One region of the Cohnella boryungensis genome, then DNA from elsewhere that is predicted to be linked to it. Evidence: riboswitches for the same ligand, from Rfam matches in the RefSeq annotation. Region 1 holds a riboswitch; each other region holds the start of a gene.
The links. Region 1 has a riboswitch for cyclic di-AMP ahead of ACFO1S_RS26015 (C40 family peptidase). Riboswitches for the same ligand answer to the same signal wherever they lie in the genome.
Positions count from the first base shown of each region.

Region 2: it holds a riboswitch for cyclic di-AMP, as region 1 does, so the genes downstream of both, ACFO1S_RS24895 (KamA family radical SAM protein) here and ACFO1S_RS26015 (C40 family peptidase) in region 1, are expected to answer to the same signal.
Region 3: it holds a riboswitch for cyclic di-AMP, as region 1 does, so the genes downstream of both, ACFO1S_RS10660 (TrkH family potassium uptake protein) here and ACFO1S_RS26015 (C40 family peptidase) in region 1, are expected to answer to the same signal.
Region 4: it holds a riboswitch for cyclic di-AMP, as region 1 does, so the genes downstream of both, ACFO1S_RS27510 (hypothetical protein) here and ACFO1S_RS26015 (C40 family peptidase) in region 1, are expected to answer to the same signal.

Region 1 is NZ_JBHSED010000068.1:44,070-49,492, reverse strand. It holds gene ACFO1S_RS26020 (SpvB/TcaC N-terminal domain-containing protein) at 1-2,188, shown strand, start outside; gene ACFO1S_RS26015 (C40 family peptidase) at 2,297-2,776, opposite strand; cyclic di-AMP (ydaO/yuaA leader) riboswitch at 2,781-2,920, opposite strand; gene ACFO1S_RS26010 (hypothetical protein) at 3,137-3,952, opposite strand; gene ACFO1S_RS26005 (M1 family metallopeptidase) at 3,962-5,423, opposite strand, start outside.
Region 2 is NZ_JBHSED010000065.1:251,110-256,532, reverse strand. It holds gene ACFO1S_RS24905 (S8 family serine peptidase) at 1-1,338, opposite strand, end outside; gene ACFO1S_RS24900 (GntR family transcriptional regulator) at 1,951-2,577, shown strand; cyclic di-AMP (ydaO/yuaA leader) riboswitch at 2,717-2,852, shown strand; gene ACFO1S_RS24895 (KamA family radical SAM protein) at 2,952-4,127, shown strand; gene ACFO1S_RS24890 (hypothetical protein) at 4,162-4,803, opposite strand; gene ACFO1S_RS24885 (dihydrofolate reductase family protein) at 4,936-5,423, shown strand, end outside.
Region 3 is NZ_JBHSED010000015.1:211,793-217,215, forward strand. It holds gene ACFO1S_RS10655 (CPBP family intramembrane glutamic endopeptidase) at 1-1,288, opposite strand, end outside; cyclic di-AMP (ydaO/yuaA leader) riboswitch at 1,542-1,724, shown strand; gene ACFO1S_RS10660 (TrkH family potassium uptake protein) at 1,809-3,152, shown strand; gene ACFO1S_RS10665 (potassium channel family protein) at 3,168-3,833, shown strand; gene ACFO1S_RS10670 (polysaccharide deacetylase family protein) at 3,896-4,684, shown strand; gene ACFO1S_RS10675 (3D domain-containing protein) at 4,745-5,383, opposite strand.
Region 4 is NZ_JBHSED010000074.1:26,099-31,521, forward strand. It holds gene ACFO1S_RS27500 (GMC family oxidoreductase) at 1-1,473, opposite strand, end outside; gene ACFO1S_RS27505 (gluconate 2-dehydrogenase subunit 3 family protein) at 1,487-2,266, opposite strand; gene ACFO1S_RS27510 (hypothetical protein) at 2,483-3,130, opposite strand; cyclic di-AMP (ydaO/yuaA leader) riboswitch at 3,267-3,406, opposite strand; gene trhO (oxygen-dependent tRNA uridine(34) hydroxylase TrhO) at 3,552-4,454, shown strand; gene ACFO1S_RS27520 (helix-turn-helix transcriptional regulator) at 4,486-5,115, shown strand; gene ACFO1S_RS27525 (hypothetical protein) at 5,185-5,423, opposite strand, start outside.

The DNA of each region.
Region 1 (5,423 bases):
TTCGCTGCGGCTGCGCGGAGAGAACAGTCCGGAGACGATATTCGTCGACCGATTGGAGTACGATGCCAAAGGACAGAGAATGCAGATCGTTTACGGCAACGGAACGCGGACATTCTACGCTTACGAATCTGAAACTTTCCGATTGTCCCGTGTCGTGACGAAGCGAGCATCGGAGGCGCTGCAGCGGTTGGAATACGGGTATGACCCGGTCGGCAATGTGGCGGTTGTTCATGACGGGGCCAATCAGGCTTTATTTTACAACAATCAGGTCGTCTCCGCGGACAACGAATATGAGTACGATGCGCTCTACCGGTTGTCCGAAGCGCGGGGGCGGGAGCACATTGGATCGGGACAGCGAGGATGGACGGATGAGGACGATAGTCCGCGTATGAATCAGCCGCAGCCATCGGATGGAGCGGCGATGCGGAGCTATCAGCAGCTATACGCCTACGACAAGGCGGGCAATCTTACGCTGCTGCAGCATCGGGCAGGTACCGGCGGCACCTGGCATCGAGCGTTCCGTTACGAGGAACAGAGTCTAATCGAGGAGGAACGCTACAGCAATCGGCTGTCGGGCACGACTGTCGGCGGTCTGGAGGAAGTCTACGGGTACGACCCGCACGGGAACATGACCGTACTCCCTCATTTGGCGTCGCTCGCCTGGAATCATGGGGACAAATTGCGCGAGGCGGATCTGGGCGGCGGAGGAACGGTCTACTACGTATATGACTTCTCCGGCCGGCGTGTTCGCAAGGTCATCGAGCGGCTGAACGGGACCAGACAGAAGGAGCGGCTCTACCTTTCGGGCTATGAAATCTACCGCGAATACGGAGGGGACGGCCGAAGCCTCGCGCTGGAGAGAGAAACGCTGCACGTCATGGACAACGAGCGCAGGATCGCTTCGGTCGACATTCGAACGACGGGCGAGGACGGCTCCCCGGAACGTCTGATTCGTTATGAGGCGGGAAGCAGGCTGGAGTCGTCCGCTCTGGAGCTGGACGAACAGGGGAATGTCATGGTGTACGAGGAGTATTATCCGTTCGGCGGCACCTCTTATCAAGCGACGAGCTCCCGGGTCGAGGCTCCCCGCCGAAGGTTCAGATATTCCCTGAAGGAGAGGGACGAGGAGACGGGCCTGTATGATTACGGAGCGAGGTGCTACGCCCCCTGGCTGGCGCGGTGGCTAAGCTGCGATCCCGCAGGCTATGCCGACGGACCGAACAAATACGCCTACGTTCGCAACAATCCGATCACCTTCAAGGATAAAACCGGGATGTGGGGGGAAGCGGGTCATTACTATACGGTTTATTATGTGTCGCTTGCCGCCGGCTTCGACGAGAAAACGGCCTATCGCAACGCCTTCTACGCGCAAATGCCGGACGAGGTGGAGGAGCTGGATGCGAAGCATCTGCTGATTCAGAGCGAGCTAACCAAAATCGTCACTCTTTCCAATCTGCCGGCTGCTTCTTTCCATCTGTACGAGAGCGTCAAGCAAGGGGTATCGCAGGCTTTTATCGACACGTTTAACGGCATACAATCCGCCTATGGACAGTCGGCCGTTACGGCCGCTCCCCCGCTTACCTCTTACCAGCGAATGGAGAAGCAGCTTAATGACGTCCATAACGGCATCCATGTCTTGACGGCCGGAAGGGCGCTGGCAGAGCGCACTTACCGGGCGGACAACTTGCAGAAGTTGGAGCCCGGGACGCCGGAATTCGGCATAAATCTTCATGCGTTCGGGGACAGCTACGCCCATACCCAGATGGACAATGCAAACCGCTTGTATCATCCCGGGTGGGGGCACGCCAGGCACACGACAACGCCGGACGAGATCGAGCATAGACAGGGCACTTATTTGCAGTACGTCGCTCAGCTTTACCGCAATCTGGCCGATATTGCCAAGCGGCAGGGCCTTCCATCGCTGCTTCCGGAAAATGAAGTTTTGCTTATCGCCCGCGAGGTAAGCCTTCAGAAGGATAGCAATGCTCAAATCGCGCTCATCCGGAAGATGACGGCAGGGATGATGGGGGTTACAATGAGCGCCCGCCAGCCGGAAAAAGAGGGGCTGTTCAGTATGGAGCAGTACGGCGAGCGTTATCCGCATGAAATCGAGGATCCGGACAAACTGCTGCAGGAGTCGCGTAATCAAGCCAATCTGTACTATTGGCAGGGAAGCCACGGGAAATAGCAGCCGCTTAGCACGAAGAGGTATTTACTACGTTCCGACTATCCGGTATAACAACAGCAAAAGGCCCGCAGATGCGGGCCTTTTGCTGTTGTTATACGCTTGATCGGATTAATCAGCTTCATTCTCCGTAGCGATCTTCTTGTACGTCTCGTCGCCGAGAAAGCGGCGAGCGCCCAGATAACGCTTGGCATAGTAGCTTTCGTCGAGCGAGGTAATGGTCACGCCCTTGGAAGCGGCATGGGCAAACTTGTTATCGCCGATGTAGATGCCGACATGAGACACGCCGCTGCCGCTCGTATTGAAAAATACGAGATCGCCGGCGCGAAGCTCTTCATCGTCGATTTTCTTGCTTTTCTCCCAGCTGTACAAGTCTCTTGAGGAACGGGGAAGATCGATGCCAAGCTCATTGAACACGTATCCGGTAAATCCGGAGCAGTCAAATCCCTTGGGAGTCGTACCGCCGTACTTGTACTCCGATCCGATGAGCGGGGAGATTGCCTTGTCAAGCTTGGAGTCTGCGAACGCGCTGCCGACTTGAAAAACTAAAAGAAGGGCAAGGCCAAACAATAAGACTGAAACTTTGCGCAAAACGACTGACTCCTTCCAACGCCTACGAGGTTAGCTGAAGGGTTCGGTAGAAGGTCCCCTATGGCTCCTGAGAATCGAAGCCAATTCACCCGTAAAGATGGTTCCCCCGTTTTCCGATCGACGGAAATTCGGCATTTTATGAATTCTTTAGGTTTATATATTCGGACATTTTGACGAATTTCCTGCATCTTCTAAATGAGAATTCCTTAATCTAGGGAAAAGAAACTAGGATGAAAGCCCCCCCTTTCGCACCGAATGATTCTCGCCGATAAGAACGCCAAACCCCGGTTGCAGCCGGATAAGGGCGCAACCGGGGAATGTCCCGGGTCAAATATTGTCGAAGGTTGGGACGTGATAAGCTTACGCTTCCGAATCGCGCCACACCTGATATTGGGCCGCGGAGGTCCATATTTTCAGGAGACTGCGAACGAAATGAAAAGCTTGATGCAGCGTCACGGCGAGAAAGCCCGACCAGAGCAAGGAGATAGCCCAGGCTGCGGCGGACACGGCCAAACCGATGCCGAGCAGTGCGAAGGTGACTCCCAGCAAGGGGAAAGCTCGGCGAAGCGCCAATCCCAGGCTTTTTGGAATTCCCTCCCGCGATACCGCCCCGAATTGCATGAACTGGAAGGCCAGATGGACGATCAGTCCGTATAGCAGCCAAGCGGCGGCATAAGGAAGAAGGCCTTGAAGCCAATTTGTCAGGGAAGGCTCGGTGAAGAAGCGCTCTTTGGCCATCGGCAGCAGCCATGCGGCGGGAAGCAGAAGAAATCCGCTTTCCAGCCAGTAGAGCAGCACGACGGGCTTCCATGCTCCCCTGATTCCGTTCAATACCTGAGTTCCCTCTCCCTCCGAGCTATGATGGAAGGAGTAGAAGACTCCGGCATTGAGCAAAGGGGTCAGCACCATCCGCAAGAGCAGCATTCCGCCCAGCATCCATAGAAACTCGTGGAGAAGATCGGTCTTGAGCAGACGGAACTGCGCTTCGATGAGGAACAGATGGGCTGCGTCGGAGTTCGGGTGTTCGTTCGGATAACGCGCGAGTACGGGCGTTACGACCGAATCGATGAACCGGTAGATGAAAAATCCCCACAGCAAGCGATACAGAAACAGGATAACCACTACATGTTTATGTCGGGCGGTTATGTCCCATCCCTCTTTTAATCGTTGACGCATACGGTCACCTCACCATACCCATGATCCAATCAGGCCTTCCAGCAGCTGCGCGATGCCGATCGAGAAGCGGGAGCGCTGCTCGGAGGGCACTTCCGCCTTGAGATAGTTGTTGTATTTGCGGTTGTCGAGCACGATGTTGTAGCTGGGATCGAGTACGGCGTATTGAAGCGGCGATGCCGATTCGACCTTCAACTGGACGTTGGACTGCATGCCGTCCCAGCGCTTGCGGATGGACTGGCCGTTCTGGAATTGCAGCCATAACGTCACAGGCTCTGGACTTCCGCCATTACGGCGAAGGAGGACGCGGCTCTCATAGCCGGAGTCCGTGCGCCGCGATTGGATGCTTTCCACGGAGAAATCGGCCATCTCGCCCTGCCGGACATAGGCATGGAAGAAGGAATCCCATTTCTCCTTCGTTACCGTCTCTACCACCCTCTGAAAGTCGGAGAAGGAAGGGTGCTTGAAGCGATATTTCTGAAAGTAGGCGCGCATAATCTTGCTCATGGTTTTATCGCCGACTTGAAGTTCCAGCGCCGAGAGAACCAGCTTGCCGCGCATGTAGACATTCTCGGCGTACTGGTCGGAGGAGCTGAATTTCCAGGAAGCCTGATTAAGCGGCTCGGGATGGGTCAGATAGCTGGATTCGACCGCCAGGTTGGGAAGAACGCCGTAAATGCTGGCCATGAGCTTATCTTCCGTATACGAGGTGAAGCCTTCGTCGAGCCAAGCTTCTTCGAATTCGTTGGAGGCTACCAGTCCGTACCAGTATTGATGAGCGATCTCGTGAACGAGGGTACGCTCCAGCTCGTAGCCGGGATTATCGTTCCGGGCTGCCGCAGCGGTGACGAGCGTAGGGTATTCCATTCCGCCTGCGCCGTTGGCGTCGGCCGGAGGCACGATGATGGATAAGGTGGAATAGGGATATTCCCCATACCATTGCCCGAGCTTGGCCAAAGCGGACTTGGCCGCATGCATGTAGCGGTCCTGCAAATTTTTGTGCAGGGGATCCAGGTACAGCTTGATTCGCACGCCGGGGATTCCGGGGGAGGAGAAGGAATCTTCGACATATGCGAATTTCGGAGATGCGGACCAGGCGAAGTCGTGCACGTCGTCCGCGTAGAACTGAAAGCTTTTCCTCCCGGCGTTAACGGTCGGCGATCGAGTCAGGAATCCTGTCGCCGCGACTTTATAAGCTTCCGGCACTTCGATCTTTACGCTGTAAATGCCGAAGTCGGCGTAAAATTCGGAGTCTCCGTGATATTGGTGCAGGTTCCAGCCTTCCGTCGAACGTCCGCGCATGCCGATCGTCTCGTATACCGGAACCTTCGGAAACCATTGGCCGGCCATAATGAACTCCCCGGCTTGACCCATGCGAGCGAAGACTTCAGGCAGCTTAACCGTAAACTTCATATGCAGGGTTACGGAGGTCCCCGGCTTGACCGGCTCGGGAAGACGGAAGGTGACCAGCGTG
Region 2 (5,423 bases), on a different contig from region 1:
CTCAGCTGGCGAATACGGCACGCCGAATTTGGCTTTCGCGATCCCTTGCAGCTGTAAAATCGCACCTACAATGACAGGTGAAGCGGAAGATGTTCCATTGAAATAGTCGGTATAACCAGTTGTTGAAGCGACACTTGCTGAACTTAAGGTAGCGACGTTCTCCCCAATACCGTAAGCGTCGATTCGATTGCCATGGCTACTAAAGCCGAGTCTGTAGTGAGGTGCAGTCGATGATCCCGCTCCTACAAGTATTGCTCCAGAATCTTTGAAATCTGGGAGATCCCGATTGAAGATGTATTTATTATCCCAATGCTGGTACTGATCGAGATCAGCCCCGCCGTTGGCTCCCGCTTCTACAACGACAATACCCAAGCTTGTTGCATATTGGATTGCATCAAACTCTGCCGGCTGTGTTTCGATAGGTAACCAAGGACCGCCATAACCGATCTGTATTTCGAGCAGAATAACGTCACCCGGAGACAATACTTGCGTGGCCGCTAAAATGGCTTCTGCCGCACCGCCTGAACGAACTAAAGAGGATACAATCGGCGTTGCTTTGTTAGCTAGCCCGATATTGCCGATAGCATTGTCAACCGCGGATACAACCCCTAGTACAGCCGTACCGTGACTACCTTCTCCATCATTAATGCCGCCTGGCAAAAGCTGTATTCTATGATCGGCTAGATCTTCATGGTTTAAAGCCCAATCCCACTCGACATCGGCCCACTTGGTGCCTTTGCCATCGCCACCTTCAAATTGCCAAGCATACGGAGCGTTAATACCTAGAGGAGCTGCTTGCGCATAACTTTGTAATGAGAAGCGCGGATCGTTGTCTGGGAGGACAGGCGTTGTGTTCGGAATAGGGGCGTTCGCTAGTTCTGGTTTTTTACTTAAGTATGCTTCCTCAACGAGCGAGGAGCTGCGCAACTTTTGTAACAACTGTTCTACGTCGGCGCCGGCGGGAATTTTGGAATAATAATAGCGCTCAAACACGGATGCAAAATGACTAGCAGCAATGCCTTTGTTAGCTGACGGCAAGAATTGCTGCGAGATTAGCGGGTCAAATGATAATTCTGGCACAGCCAATAGCGGCGATACCACTTCTTGTTGCAATTGAAGTTTCCCTTCTTTACTTGGAAGGAAAGCTTGTTGTTTAAGCTTGATGACAATTTTTTCTTCGAACACTGGAGCTGCGGTGTTTGAGAATGATGTACTCGTCGGCAAGAACTGTACACTCGCTGAAGTGTATGCTCCATTTGACAAAGTACCTAATGATAAAAGCAAGGTCGAGGCCAGAAAGACGTAAAACGTTTTCTTCAAGCGGGAATAAGTGTACATACAGTATTCTCTCCTTTGTAATCTTTCTGTATTTTAGTTCCGAGCACTATCGTTTAGATGTCAAAAGCAATCATAAAGCAGAACACTAGCAACAAAGAGTAGACGAGTGCGACAGGTTACGTTCTGATTTAATTCGAATACATGTTTATCATTTTCTCCTCTCCATTCTCTTGATATTTTTGTAGATGGATAAATAGATGTCCTTACAAATGTTAGTGTAAATCAAGGAAAATATTGGTTCAATTCCGAAGTAAGCGTGAACAATGACAGTAATATACAAATATCACATTAAAACTTCTATTTCCTCTACTTGGCATATGTTCAATAGGAGATAAAGTCGAATAATTAACATATATTGCTATTTATTCTTGCGTAATAATTCTAAACTCCTATTTTTTGATGCAGCTGCTGTTAGTGAATGAACGATTTGCATCGGGTACTGAAGCACAATTAATGACGAGTGTCAGTTGACAAGAACAAATTTTCATTTCAGGTTATTATCAGGATGTTAATATCGATGACGCGGCTGAGGTATGGCAGTTTACTTCTTATTTTGTAAGTCGTATGATTGTCTTTAGAGTCATTTCACAGAATAAGGAGTAAAACGAATTTATGCCGGATGTAGAAAAGGCAGGATATAAATCTATTGCACTCGATATCGCGCAAAGGATCGTAAGTGGGGAAATCCCTGTAAATAGTAAGATTTCCGGCAGGTCGCTGCTGGCAGGGCAATACCATGTGTCTCCTGAAACCATTCGAAAAGCGATTGGATTGCTTAAGGAAGAAAATATTGTTTCTGTCTCTCAAGGCAAAGAGATCATTATCTTGTCCAGTCATCATGCTTATGAATATATAACGAAAAACAAGTATTTGAAATCCGTTTATTCGCTCAAGCAAAACTTGCAGCAGTTGCTGCAAGAAAAACAGGATTTGGATCTGAAGCTTGAAGTCTTGTTGACGGAGATCATTGAGACTTCAGACAGGCTGCAAAATCTTAAACCATATAATCCAATCGAGTTAAAGATTTTACCGAATTCACATGTAGTCGGACAAACGATCGGAAATCTTCAATTTTGGCAGAATACAGGCGCCACGATTATTGCATTGCGCCGAGGAACTCATGTCTCTATCTCGCCAGGACCGCATGTGGTTCTGAGAGAAGATGATATCGTGGTTGTGGTAGGAGACGAGAAAGTATTCGAGAATACAGGTCAATTCATTAATAAACCCCGCTCTTAATATCGTAGTTCATCAGCTGCAAGGGGAACCTTGGCAGCTTTTTGCGGTTGTCACGTTATTCCACACGCTTACAAACAACTTTTACTAGAGAACAAAGTTGTCAGTTTGAATGTTATCTGTTATAGTTTTAGTAAAGTTTCACATCTTACTGCTTAATTTCCGTAAATCCGGAAAGCGGGGGACCCAGTAACTGGGGCGAATCGATCCAGATGGATCGTAGGGAACCATCTATCCCGAGTCCGTCAGCTAACCTCGTCAGCACATAGATGGGTCATATTATTGTAGAGTTAACAACTCTGCTTGTTTTCTGACCCGTGTGAATGGGTCTTTTTTTGTTTCCAGTTTATTTATCCATATTAAGAGGAGTTGGTTTAATGGCAAAGCCTAAGTACATTACCGATATAGACAAATTGACGAACATTCCCCAAGAAGAACGAGACAGATTGAAGCTTATTACAGACAAGTTTGTTTTTCGGGTGAATGATTATTACTTAAGTCTCATTGATTGGAATGAACCAGACGATCCAATTCGTAAGTTGGTCATACCAAATGAGGAAGAGCTCGGGGAGTATGGAAGATGGGATGCTTCAGACGAAGATACGAATTATGTGGTTCCTGGGTGTCAACATAAGTATAGTTCGACGGCCCTGCTAATCGTGTCGGAAGTATGTGGGGCATATTGCAGATACTGTTTTCGCAAGCGGCTATTCCGCAATGACGTCAAAGAAGCCGTGTCGGATATTGAACCGGGATTATCGTATATTGAGCAGCATCCGGAGATTAGCAACGTCCTGCTTACTGGCGGGGACAGCCTGATACTCGGCACTCCGAAGCTCAGGTTTATCCTTGAACGCTTAAGAACTATTGAGCATGTCAAGATCATCCGGTTAGGCTCCAAGATGCCTGTATTCAATCCAATGAGAATCTATGAGGATGAAGATTTGTTAGAGACGCTTAAGGCAAATTCAATGGCAGATAAACGAATTTATGTAATGGCGCATATTAACCACCCGCGCGAGATAACACCGGAAGCCATGAAAGGGTTCGCTGCTTTGCATGAAGCAGGCGTGATCGTTGTGAATCAGACACCCGTGCTGAGAGGAATAAATGATGATCCGAAGGTGCTGGGAGAGTTGCTCGACAAGCTGTCCGCGGCGGGTGTAACTCCGTACTATTTCTTTGTTAATCGGCCCGTTGCAGGGAATAACGCTTTCGTTCTCCCTTTGAGAGAAGTTTATGATGTCGTGGAGAAAGCAAAAGCCTTAACCTCCGGTCTAGGTAAAAGGGTTCGATTGTCGATGAGCCATACCTCGGGAAAAATCGAAATTCTCTCTATAGAGAATGGTAAAGCGTATTTAAAGTATCATCAATCTCGGGACGGTCACTATGGCCGATTCATGATTTTGGATTGCCCCGATCAAGCGGCATGGTTCGATGATCTTCCGGGCAATGAGCAATATTGGGTTCAACCTTCGAAGAAGACGGATACCGTTGCTTCCGTAAACGCAATGCCTGATATTCCGTTAGCCTCAACGTCCGCTCGGGCTTAGCACTAGCTAGATAGGAGAGGAAGAATCGCAATAATTAACCTTCAGCGGCTACAGAGATGGGAATTTTGATGAAGCCTACTCCTATTGACCGCACACCCTCCCGCATATCGGAGCCTACTGTAACCATAACATTGAAGATTTCCGATGGTAAAATCGCTTTTTGATCAGAAACTAAATCAATCACTACGGTTCCTGACCCGCCTCCTGAGGGCTTACCTAAATAATCTACACCCACTTCAACCCTATTTCTCCATTCATCGATGATATTATCTCCTTGGGAAGCTCTTGGCGTTAGAGATGTCTTTTGATTTTCGGGGTGACTGCTCAGAATATTGGAGATATACCATTTCTTCGGGATGTAAATAATCATTCCGCCGAAATCTTTGGGATCAATCTCATACGATGCAACAATCCGCATACGCTCAGCCATTCCTTTGTCGGCCCATACCAAGATCGATCCTTTTACCGATGAGTTCTGATGAGGCGTGCTGGACTTCACGTTGAATTCCTTGGTGACCGCAAGGCCATCATTGACTACTGTGTAATCCGTTAGCTTCCCTTGAAAAAAGTTGCGTTGCACGATCAGAACAGTCGCCGCAACTATTACAGCAGTCAAAGCAGTCAGGATGTACTTAACAGACGGCTTCAGATTAATCCCTCCAATGAACTTCCACATTTTTACCACCTTCAGTATATCAGGACTAGGGCTTTAATCGGAGTTAAAGATATCCTCTTTTTATTAATATGACATAAGGTGACGTATTTGAGATCTATTATGGGTGGTACATTAACGAAAGGAGTAACCATCATGAAACGAAGAATAATTTTAGATTTAGCAGTTACTTTAGATGGTTTTATTGAAGGGAAAAATGGTGAAGTTGATTGGTGCATTATGGACGCTGAGCTGGGATTTATTAATTTCTTAAATCAAATCGATACCATTTTATATGGAAGAAAAAGCTATGATCTATGGGGACAGTTTACTCCGGGAACTGAACATACGGATTCTGAAAAGGAATTCTGGGATGTAGTTCATAGCAAACAGAAATATGTGTTTTCCAGAACGCAAAAGGGGACTGATCATAACGCAATATTCATAAATGATCGTATTCTTGAAGAAGTAAATAAACTAAAGAATAAGCCAGGTAAAGACATCTGGCTATATGGCGGAGCAAATCTTATTACAACTTTTATCCATTTAGGACTTGTTGATGAATTTAGATTATCTGTTCACCCTGTTGTTCTGGGAGAAGGGAAACCGCTGTTTGTGGATATTAAACAGAGGTTGAACTTAAA
Region 3 (5,423 bases), on a different contig from region 1:
CCTCGGAAATGCCGGCGCACCAGGCCAGCAGCGGGAGCAGCAAGGGAATGCTCATGTTATACATCGATTGCGCCGCATCGGAGGCGGCAAACGAGCCCAGCGATTTTTCCAGCGCGAGCAAAATAAGCGATTGACTTCCCAGCAGAATGAAAGCCAGGAAATAGCCCTCCTTCATGCTCCTCAGCACGGCCGCGCCATAACCGCGTTCCTGCCATCTCGGCCACAAGGTGTGCCCCATCGATTTCCACAGCCCGTCTCCGCCTACGGCGGAGAAATACGTGAATAAAGCCATTACCCCGAACGTCACGAGTCTAAAGACCAGATTGACCTGATCTCCGATGCGAATACCCGATTCCCATGTTTCCGCCCTAAGGCCGGGAATCATGTTAAACGTCAGACTCGCGTATAGCGCGAAATAGATACCTGCCAAAAAGATCCCCCTGCGGTACGAGGTAAGACCGCCAAGCGTGCCGGCGTAGATGATGGCAAGAATCATCATCAGCACTTGCGGCAAAATGAAGCCGAAGGCGGAAAGGAGGGAGGCCCACTTTTGCTGCTGCTTCATGTATTCGTTGAAGGATGCGGGCAAATCCACGCTATAGGTCACCGAACCGCCCTGCCACGACGGCTTCGCCGAGCTGGATGGCTCGTAGCCTTCCGGCACAGCGATTCTCAGCCGCAGCTGGGCTTCTCCGATGGGCGACTGACGGGAAACAAATTCGAAAACGTTACTTGCGGATGCAACGCCGCTCCATTCCCAGCGCTCAGTGTCGATGCTCCACATGGCCGCATAATTCAGCGCCCGGGAAGCACGGGATTCCGTAAGCTCGCTTACTTCCGAACTCTGCGGTTTGGCGGAAACGGAGCCGGCGACAAGGTGCTGCCAGGAAACGAGGCGACCGTTTTCCATATCGATGGAGAGGACCAAGGCCCCTTCCAGGCCGCGAGCATAGACCTTGATCGCGTAGACGTCGGTAGGCGCGAAATCGGCCCACTGCTTGTCATACACGTTTAATAGCTTGTTCTTCGAGAAATAGCCGGTCGTTTTGCTATCGGTCATGTGGGTGACTGTCGTAGAGTCGATTTCGTCCGGCCGGAGGCCGAAGTTATCGCCGGCGAGCTTTAAGGCTTGCTGCTTGGCTTCCGCGCGCGTCAGCACGCTGGAGGAAGAGACGGCAAACAATTGACCCGTTATCGGGAATACTTGAATGAACAGGAAAATCACCAGTCCGACCGCGGCGGCCCATACCCATCGTTTATCGAGGTTCATGCGATCTTGAGGGTTCAACAGTCTTCACTCCTTAGGCGGAAAAAGCTCAAAAAAACGGTTACAGCCCGCTTAATCTAGCCGCAAGCCTGATTTTTCATTAAGTATCTCGCATTTTCAACGAAAATGAAAGCAAAAGGAACGATAATGACAGCCCGGTGCCAGAACATGCGGAAAGCCTCTCCAATAATCGTTCAAACGAGTCGGTTTGCCCCCTTTTTGATGTTGTCCGCCTTGAAAGTAAAGACTATAATGCGTAGGTACGTCATTTTTCCAACTTGAATAGCCGAATTTCTGATGCAGAAAATGGGGGAACCAACGGATTTCTTGTACAAGTTACATTGTATTCGAAAATCCAGGGGTGAATTCCACTTCGCGCGATCGTTGCGATGGATAGGGCAGCCTGTTCGAGCCCGAACCCGACAGCTAACCTCGTAGGCTATATCCGAACAGGAATCGTGTGCGAAATTACAAGCACTGGGGTTCCAGTGCTTTTTTGTTGCGCCAAAGCTTGCGAAAACGGGAATTTGAGGGTGGTACCGTGTATAAAAAGGCCTTGAAATGGATTAACGCTTCGCCTCCCAGAACCTTGCTGCTGGGCTTCTCCTTCATTATCTTCCTCGGGGCGGTGCTGCTGCGATTGCCGCTCTCGACCGTTGACCGCGAGCCGCTGTCGTTCGTGGACGCCTTGTTTACGGCGACCTCCGCGACGTGTGTGACCGGACTGGTGCTGTTCGATACCGGTTCGCACTTCTCCACGTTCGGGCACTGGGTCATTCTGATGCTGATCCAGATCGGCGGAATCGGCTTCATGACGATGGCGACGCTGTTTGCCTTGATTCTGAGAAGGAGAATTTCCTTGAAGGAAAGGCTGATCCTTCAGGAATCGCTCAATCAGGGCAGCATTGAAGGACTTGTCCGTCTGGTGCGCAAGGTCATTCTCTACGCATTGGCGCTGGAGACGGTCGGGGCCTTGCTGTTTAGCGCGCGGTTTGCGATCGATATGCCGCTGGGCCAAGCGATCTATCATGGGGTGTTTCATTCGATCTCGATATTCAACAACGCGGGCTTCGACCTGTCGGGAGATTTTAGCAGCTTCTCCAGCTATTCCACCGATTTGTTCATGAACGTTGTCTCGATGGTATTGATCATTCTCGGAGGCTTCGGCTTTATCGTGCTGGCCGATTTGTTCGATCTGCGGCACAAAAGAAAGTTCTCGCTTCATACAAAGGTGGTGCTTACCGTATCCGGTGCCTTGATCCTGATCGGGACGCTTATTATTTTCATCTTTGAATTCACGAATACCAAGTCGATCGGGGGCGACAATTTCGGGCACAAGCTCCTCGTCGCGCTGTTTCAATCCGTAACGACCCGGTCGGGCGGGGTAACTACGGTGGACATCTCGGAATTTCGCCAGGCGACCCAATTTTTCATTATCATTCTGATGTTTATCGGCGCTTCTCCGGGCTCTACGGGGGGCGGCATCAAGACAACGACGTTCGCGGTGCTGGTGGGAGCGGTGCTGGCCATGATTCGCGGCAAGGAGGACGTCGTTCTGTTCCGTCTGCGGCTTGCGCAGGAGCGGGTGTACAAAGCGGTCACGGTTACGCTGTTCTGTATCGGAATCGTCATGCTCGGCACGATGATACTGGCGACGACGGAGGATGCCAGCTTTCTGAAAATCCTGTTCGAAGCGACGTCCGCCTTCGGAACGGTCGGCTTGTCAATGGGGCTTACGGGAGATTTGACGACGGCCGGCAAATTGACGATCATTTTTCTGATGTTTATCGGGCGACTAGGACCGCTGACGCTCACCTATGCATTGGGCCCGAAGGCGGGCAGGCCGCTTTACCGGCATGCGGAAGGCAAGATCATCATCGGGTAGGGGACGGAGAAAGAGATGAAAATGAATCAATTCGTCATCATTGGTCTTGGGAGGTTCGGCTCCAGTCTGGGGCGGGAGCTCATTAAGCTTGGATATGAGGTGCTGGGCGTCGATCGCGACGAAGAAAAGGTGCAGGAGCTTTCCGGCGTGCTGACGCATACGGTGCTGGCGGACGCGACGGAGGAAGAGGTTCTGCGATCCGTCGGCGCCCGTAACTTCGACTGCGGCGTCGTCGCGATCGGCGACGATATCCAGGCGAGCATTCTGGCCACGATCCTGCTGAAGGAGTTGGGCGTCAAGAAGGTCGTCGCCAAGGCGGTATCCGATCTGCACGGCCGCGTGCTGGAAAGAATGGGAGTGGACCGAATCATCTACCCCGAGCGGGATATGGGCGTGCGCGTGGCGCATCAGCTCGTCTCCCCGAACCTGCTTGATTACATCGAGCTGTCCAAGCAATATACGATTGCAGAGCTAGCGGTTCCCCAATGCTGGTCGGGCAAATCGCTGGACGATGTCAATCCCCGGGGGCGCTTCGGGTGCAGCATCGTGGCGATCAACAAGCCGAAGGGAATTATTATCGCTCCCGCAGCCAAGGATGTGCTGGCGACGGAAGACGTAATGGTCGTCATCGGTACGAACGATCAGATCGAGCAGTTCCAGGAATCGATCAACGCGGTGTGAATGAAATCAATCCCAATCGCTCAGGCTAACGGTAAGACGAGCGGTATGGGGGAGGTATGGCGATGACCAGGTCGCGCCTTGGACAAACGGCAAGGGGGATAGCGAGAGCTGTCGCCCTTTTGGTTTTGTGGAGCCAATGCTTCGCCGCAGGGGCCGCTAGCGCGAAGCCCTCCGGGATCAGCTGGAGCGAGATGGAGCGCCGGTATGAGGGCGTATTCGTGCTGTCGGCATCGGGAAAGTCGCGCAAGGTGGCGTTGACATTCGATGACGTTCCCGACCCCCGGTTTACGCCTCAGGTGCTGGACATCCTGAAGGCGAAGAGGGTGCGAGCGACCTTCTTCGTGGTGGGAACCCGTGCGGGCAAGCATCCGGGGCTGGTGAGGCGGATTCATCGAGAGGGGCACAACATCGGCAACCATTCCTACAGCCATCCGGACTTTTCCAAGCTGTCCCTGGAGAAGATGAAGGAGCAGATTTCCCGGGCGGAGCAAGAGATCGCAGGCATCGTGGGCTTCAGGCCGAGACTTATTCGCCCGCCATACGGGGAAATCGTTCCGAGGCAGCTGGAGTGGGCCAAGAGGCGCGGTTATACGGTTGTGAACTGGAACGTGGATTCGTCCGACTGGCGTCAACTGGGGGCCGGCCGAATATTCCGCAACGTAACCCGCTCGGTCAAGCCGGGATCGGTTGTTCTAATGCATGCGGGAGGCGGAACGGGGCAAAGTCTGTCCGGTACCGTCAGGGCGCTGCCGAGAATTATCGATTGGCTGCGGGAGAATCATTACGAGCCTGTTACGCTGACGGAGCTTCTGAAGCTTTCGGAGAAACGCGGCGAAATCCGCAAAAAATAGGCTGCCCCGAGCAGGTGAAGATGTCGGGGCAGCCTGATCTGCAAATGGGGGGATCGGCTTTTAATCCAGCACGTAGACCTTGACGTTCTGATAGCCGAAACCGGAGACGAATTGACGCGAGCCGGGGACGAAAATATCGATGCGATTGCCCTTGATCGCCCCTCCCGCATCGGATGCGGTCGCGGTCATGCCGCCGGAAGGCAAGCCGGCGAAATCATAGCCGGTGATATAGACTTTCGTCCCGAAAGGAATGACGTTCGGATCTACCGCAATCGTACCCAGCTTGAGCGGATCTCCGAAATAATCCACGGCGCCCCATTTTCCGTTTTCCTCGGCGGCAGCCGAGTAAGCGGTCGCTTTAATATCAAGCACTTTAGAGAACGCCAGCGCTTGGCCCGATGCCGTCGCAATCGACTGGGCGACGGACTTGCTTGCGGTGCTCTTGAGAACGCTTGCATTGGCCGATCCGGGAAGCGTCAGCTTCAGCCCCGCATAGATATTGAGCGGATCGATGCCGGGATTGGCGTCCATCAATTGCTGCAAAGGAATATTCATCTGGCGGGAGAGTTTCCAGAATGTATCGGAATCTTTAGCTGTATAAGTAGTTGCCGCATGAGCGGTCAGTCCCGGGATGAGCAATGCCGCTCCAAGTACCAGCGCGGCGGAGCGCGTGCCTAGCTTTGTCCAACGGTTGTTCATTTTCCTTGTCCTCCTGAACCTGGCTGTATTGGCGAGCTGC
Region 4 (5,423 bases), on a different contig from region 1:
GATGACATCGTTCATCTCCGTTCTCGTCGCGCCCATCTGGTCGGCGATCTCCTTCGTCTTCCCGGCGATGAACTTGACCAGCTCGACATCCTGTTCCATAAAATCGAATGTCAGCCGAATGAGCGGCAATCCGAGCGAATCCTTGTATTCCGGATCAAGATCGAGGTAATGGTACCGATTGGGCATGCTCGCTCCCTGTCCCGATACGCCTAGGATACGATTCGCATTGTGCAGGGTGGACTGCTTGAATTCGCCCCCCCACTTGGGTTTCCCGGGGAGAGAGGGCTGGTACTGGATCGGCCGCAAGCCGGTCTGCGTGAACCGGATGTTCGCGCCGTGCAGGAACTTCAGATCGCCGTGATCGAAGTTGTCGCCGTTAAAATCGTCCAGGCTGCTGCCGAGCGCTCCCGCGCCCATTGCCATATTGAATTGCCGATCCTCGTAATAGGCCGATGTGCTCGCGCCGTTCACCTGATAAGCATAGTTGCGGCCGATCGAGCCCGTATCGTCCTTCGGATTGTAAGGCTTGCCCAGCTTGGACATCAGCAGCAGGCGCACGTTCGAGAACACGTAGCTCGCCAATACGACGACGTCGGCAGGCTGCTCGAATTGCTCGCCCGTCAGCGTATTGACGTATTGTACCGCTGTCGCCTTCTTGCCGTCGTGTACGATCCCGGTGACGTTGGCGTGGGTGCGCAGCTCGAACTTCCCAGATTTCTGGGCAACGGGCAGCACCGTAACGACTGGGTCTGCCTTCGCGCCGTATTCGCAGCCGAAACGCTCGCAATAGCCGCAGTATTGGCAGGCCGCACGCTCGATGCCGTCCGGATTGGCGTAATCCTGCGACAGATTCGCGGAAGGGATAATGTACGGATGGTAGCCCAGCTTAGTGGCCGCATCCGTAAACAGCTTCATTCCCGGAGAAGTCTTCATCGGAGGCGTCGCGAACGGCTTGGACATCTTCCCGACATGATCGGGCAGCTCCTGCGGTCCCGAGATGCCCGACATTTGCTCATACTTGACGAAGTAAGGCTCCAGCTCGTCATAGGTGATGCCCCAGTCGCGAAGCGGCATGTCCTTCGGAATTTTGTTTTTTCCGTAGCGCTCCTCCGTCATGGTGCGTATCTGGAAATCATACGGCAGAAACCGATAATACTGCCCGTTCCAGTGCACGCCCGCCCCCCCGACGCCGTCTCCCATAAGGAAGGAGCCGTAGGAGCGCATGGGGAGGGCTCTCATTTTTTCCGTATTGCGGAATGTCACCGTTTCCTTGGACAAATCCTGCATGAGCTCGTAACGCGATGCATATCTGAGCTCGTCGTGTACGTGATAATAATCCTGGGTGCTGCGGCTCTTGCCTCTTTCCAGGCCAACGACGTGATGCCCGGCCTTGGTCAGCTCGGCTGCGATAATACCGCCTACCCAACCCATTCCGACAATGACCACGGGCACTTTCGGCAGCTTGTTCGCCATTCGGGGTTCCTCCTTAGCTTAGTTGCAGATGGTCGTGAAGGCTGAGCGGCTCCATCTGGATGAACTCTTCCTTCTCGATCAGATCGAGATAGCTCATTTGGTTGCCGGGATAATTGCGCATCTTCCAGCCGGCCATGTTTTTGTTGCCGCCGTAGAGAGGGTCTGCATAGACGCCTTCCAGGGTCAGATTCCGCAAGATCGTGAAGAATGCCAACCCCGGAACGCCTTTCAAATTCACCTCGTCCTTCTCGAAGGCGGTAAGCACCTCATCCTGCTGCTCGGGGGAAATCTTGGCGAACGTATTCTGGTGCTTGTCCTGGCTGTACTCGTTCAACGAGTCCAGGCCGAGGGCGAGCAGATCTCTTCTTTTGAACGTCAGCTGATAGCCCTGCGTCGCCTCGGCTTTGTAGAACGGCGGGGTCATATACTCCCGGGCGTTGAATCCGTAAGCGCCGGCCATCTGGTGGTCGATGAAAAAGGCAACCCCGAGCTCCTTCGCGCCGGGACCGTTATCATCCTTGGGAAATATGCGCTCCGCTGCCGCCTCGACCGTCTGGAATTGCCCCTGCGAGAAGAACATCAACGCTTGATTGTAATCCTGGCTTTGCGGAGACTGGGGCGTTTCCGTCGCTTCCGGCGGAACCGCTCCCTCCGGTCCGGACTTGCTCCTGTTCGTGCCGATTATTCCGCCGATGACGCCGCCTACGACGACGCCTCCGAGAGCCGTGCCCGAGTATTTCAGAAATTTTCTGCGCGATTCATCCTTGGGCTGCTGGGGCGATTGCTTCGTCAATGTCCTCTTCCTCTCTTCCTCGACCGGAAAGAATATAGGCGAATTATTCCCTATATCCACCATTTCATCCATCAATCCGTGCAAAAAAGAAGGATTTCCCCAGCAGCTCGGGAAATCCTTCCGGCAGATCGATAGGTTGCGGGGATCGCCAATTCCCCGTCACATAATCTGGCCTGATGCAACTCTCAGGCGCTTCGGAGCTCCCCTCCCGACGCCTTAGCCTACATCGAACCGATAGCCGACCCATTCATGATGGCGATACGGCTTGAAGCTGGCTTTGAATTCCGTCGCGGAGCGTTCGAAATGCTCCTTGACGACCTTATCGACGATGACATAGCCGTAAGCCATGTTGGCGTATTCGACGGCGTTGCCCATCGCTTCTCCATAATACAGACTGTCGGCAGGCAGGTTCAGTCCCGTCTCGAAGCCGAAAACGGCCCCCATGCTGATGCCGACGCCGCCCTGCAGCGCAAGATCGAGGCCTTCCTCCGTGAACGAGGGGTTGATGGCCGTATCGATCGCATTCAAGATTTGAATCCCGCAAAGACAGCAGCGACTGGCCGCATCGGGCACCGACATCGGGAAGATTGCCGTGTAGGAGTGTTGGCTCGCTTCGATCAGCTTGCCTCCCCAGCCCGACACGATCTGCGTCATCACCGTGACGAAACGAACGACGCCAAGCTGAGCCAGCGCCAGATCCTCCCCTCGCACTCCGGCTCCGCTCGCTTCAACGGTCAAATGAAGCACGGCGTAATCGTCCTCGGTCGGGGAGTGCTCAGACGGCTCCGATTTCCGCTGCAAGATCAGCTTCGTTTGTTCCATCAATTGCTCGTAAGTCGTTCTGGCCGATTCCGCTTGATGCATCGCGCACACCTCCTGGATATGAAATTACGCAAAAAAGACCCGATCGCCGCAAGCCTACGCTTGAGCGATAAAGGGTCTCCAAAGAACGCAAAAAGACCCCATAAAAGGGTCCGAAAGGAAAAGTAAAATGTCGAAGACTCAGACCCATCTCTGCTGACGAGGTTAGCTGACGGACTCGGGTAGATGGTACCCTACGCTCTGACGAACGATTCGCCCCTGAAGACTGGTTCCCCCGCTTTCCATCCCTGAAGGACGGAAATTAAGCTACTTCTATAGTATGCGGCAGCCGTCGAAATGTCAAACCTTTCTTCGGAATTTCCAAACATATTAAACAGATATGTTGACTATGTTGAGGGGAACCGCTACGATAATGAAATATCGGTTAGGCTCATTACCTATCAAGAAAGGTGTTAATTTCGACATGACGACTCCCTATCGCATTTTGCTGTTCTATAAATATGTCTCGATTCCGAACGCTGCGGAGCTGGCCGCCGAGCATTTGCAATACTGCAAGGCTCTGGACATCCGGGGACGCATTCTGATCGCCGACGAAGGCATCAACGGAACGCTGTCCGGCACAATCGAACAGACGGATGCCTATATGGCCGCGATGCATGCCCACCCCCTCTTCTCCGATCTGCTGTTCAAGATCGATGAAGCGGAGGGCCACGCGTTCTCCAAAATGTTCGTTCGACACAAGAAAGAGCTGGTGACGCTTCGCTACGACAAGAAGCTCGATCCGAACACGGACGGCGGAGACCGGCTGAGCCCGAAAGCCTTCTACGAAAAAATGCAGCAGGACGACGTCCTCATTCTCGACGGACGGAGCAACTATGAATACGATCTCGGCCACTTTCGCAACGCGATCAAGCCGGATCTGGAGACATTCCGCGAATTCCCGGAATGGATTCGCAATCATCTGACCGAGCACCGGGACAAGCCGATTCTGACGTATTGCACCGGAGGAATCCGCTGCGAGATGCTGACCGCCGTGCTGAAGAACGAAGGGTTTAACGAGGTTTACCAGCTGGACGGAGGCATCGTGACGTACGGTCAGGATCCCGAGGTGCAAGGCAGAGGCTTCGACGGCAACTGCTACGTTTTCGACGAGCGAGTTTCCGTACGCATCAACCTTACAGATGAGCACATCCTCGTCGGCGAATGCCATCACTGCGGCGCCAAGACGGACCGCTACCTGAACTGCGCGGACGATACTTGCCATCTGCAGCATTTGTGCTGCGAGGCCTGCGAAACCGAACATCGAGGTTACTGCTCGGCGGAATGCGAAGCTCACGATCTCGCCGTTGCAGGCTCTGTCCTGTAGCGGACAAAGTCTATTCCCGGGAGGTTATGTCTTGAAAGACGATCTGGATTTGTCCACGCGCAACAGGATTATGCAAATGCTGAAAACCTCCGGGGAACTGACGGCGAAGGAGATTACCGATCAACTGGGCATTACAGGCATGGCCGTAAGGCGGCATATCGCCAATCTCGAACGCGACAGCTTGATCGAATCGACGACGGTCCGGCTTCCGATGGGCCGCCCGGCCGCCGTATATCGGCTGGCCGCCCAAGCCGAGGAGTATTTCCCGAAAAACTATCATGCCGTTGCATTGGATCTTCTCGCGGAGCTGGAAGACGAAGCCGGACAATCGATGGTCAATCTTCTCTTCGAGAAGCGCAAGGAAACCTTGTACAAGCGGTACGCCGGGAAGATGGCCGACTCCGAGCTGGAGCACAAGGTTGCGGCTCTGTCCGACATTCAAAATGACAACGGCTATATGACGACCTGGGAGAAAACGTCCGACGACGCTTATGTCCTGACCGAGTATAATTGTCCGATTGCTCAGGTCGCCAACAAATACAATCAGGCTTGCGCCTGCGAGCTGAAGCTGTTCGAATCGTTGCTTGGAGCGACGGTCAGCCGTTCGGACTGCTTGGCCAGCGGAGATCGCAAGTGCGTCTATCATATTCGCCGTTCATAACAAACGCTCTCGCCCGCATTCCGGGCAAGAGCGTTTATTCTTTGACGAATCAAACCGTAGCCAACCGCATTAACGGGATTTGCCCAGTGCTTGAATGTTGGTCAACCACAGGTTTTTACGGAATTCCTCGGCCTTCCCCGCCGCTCCTGTGTAGACGGCTTCTCCTCTGTAAAGCACCTTCCCTGAGTCGGCGTCGATGACGACGGCCGCGATCGAACGGCTGTCCGCCATTCGACGAGCATCCTTGTCCCCGGTTTGAAGCAAGACGTAGAGCCGGTTTTGCGCCAATCGAACCTGATCGATCGCTT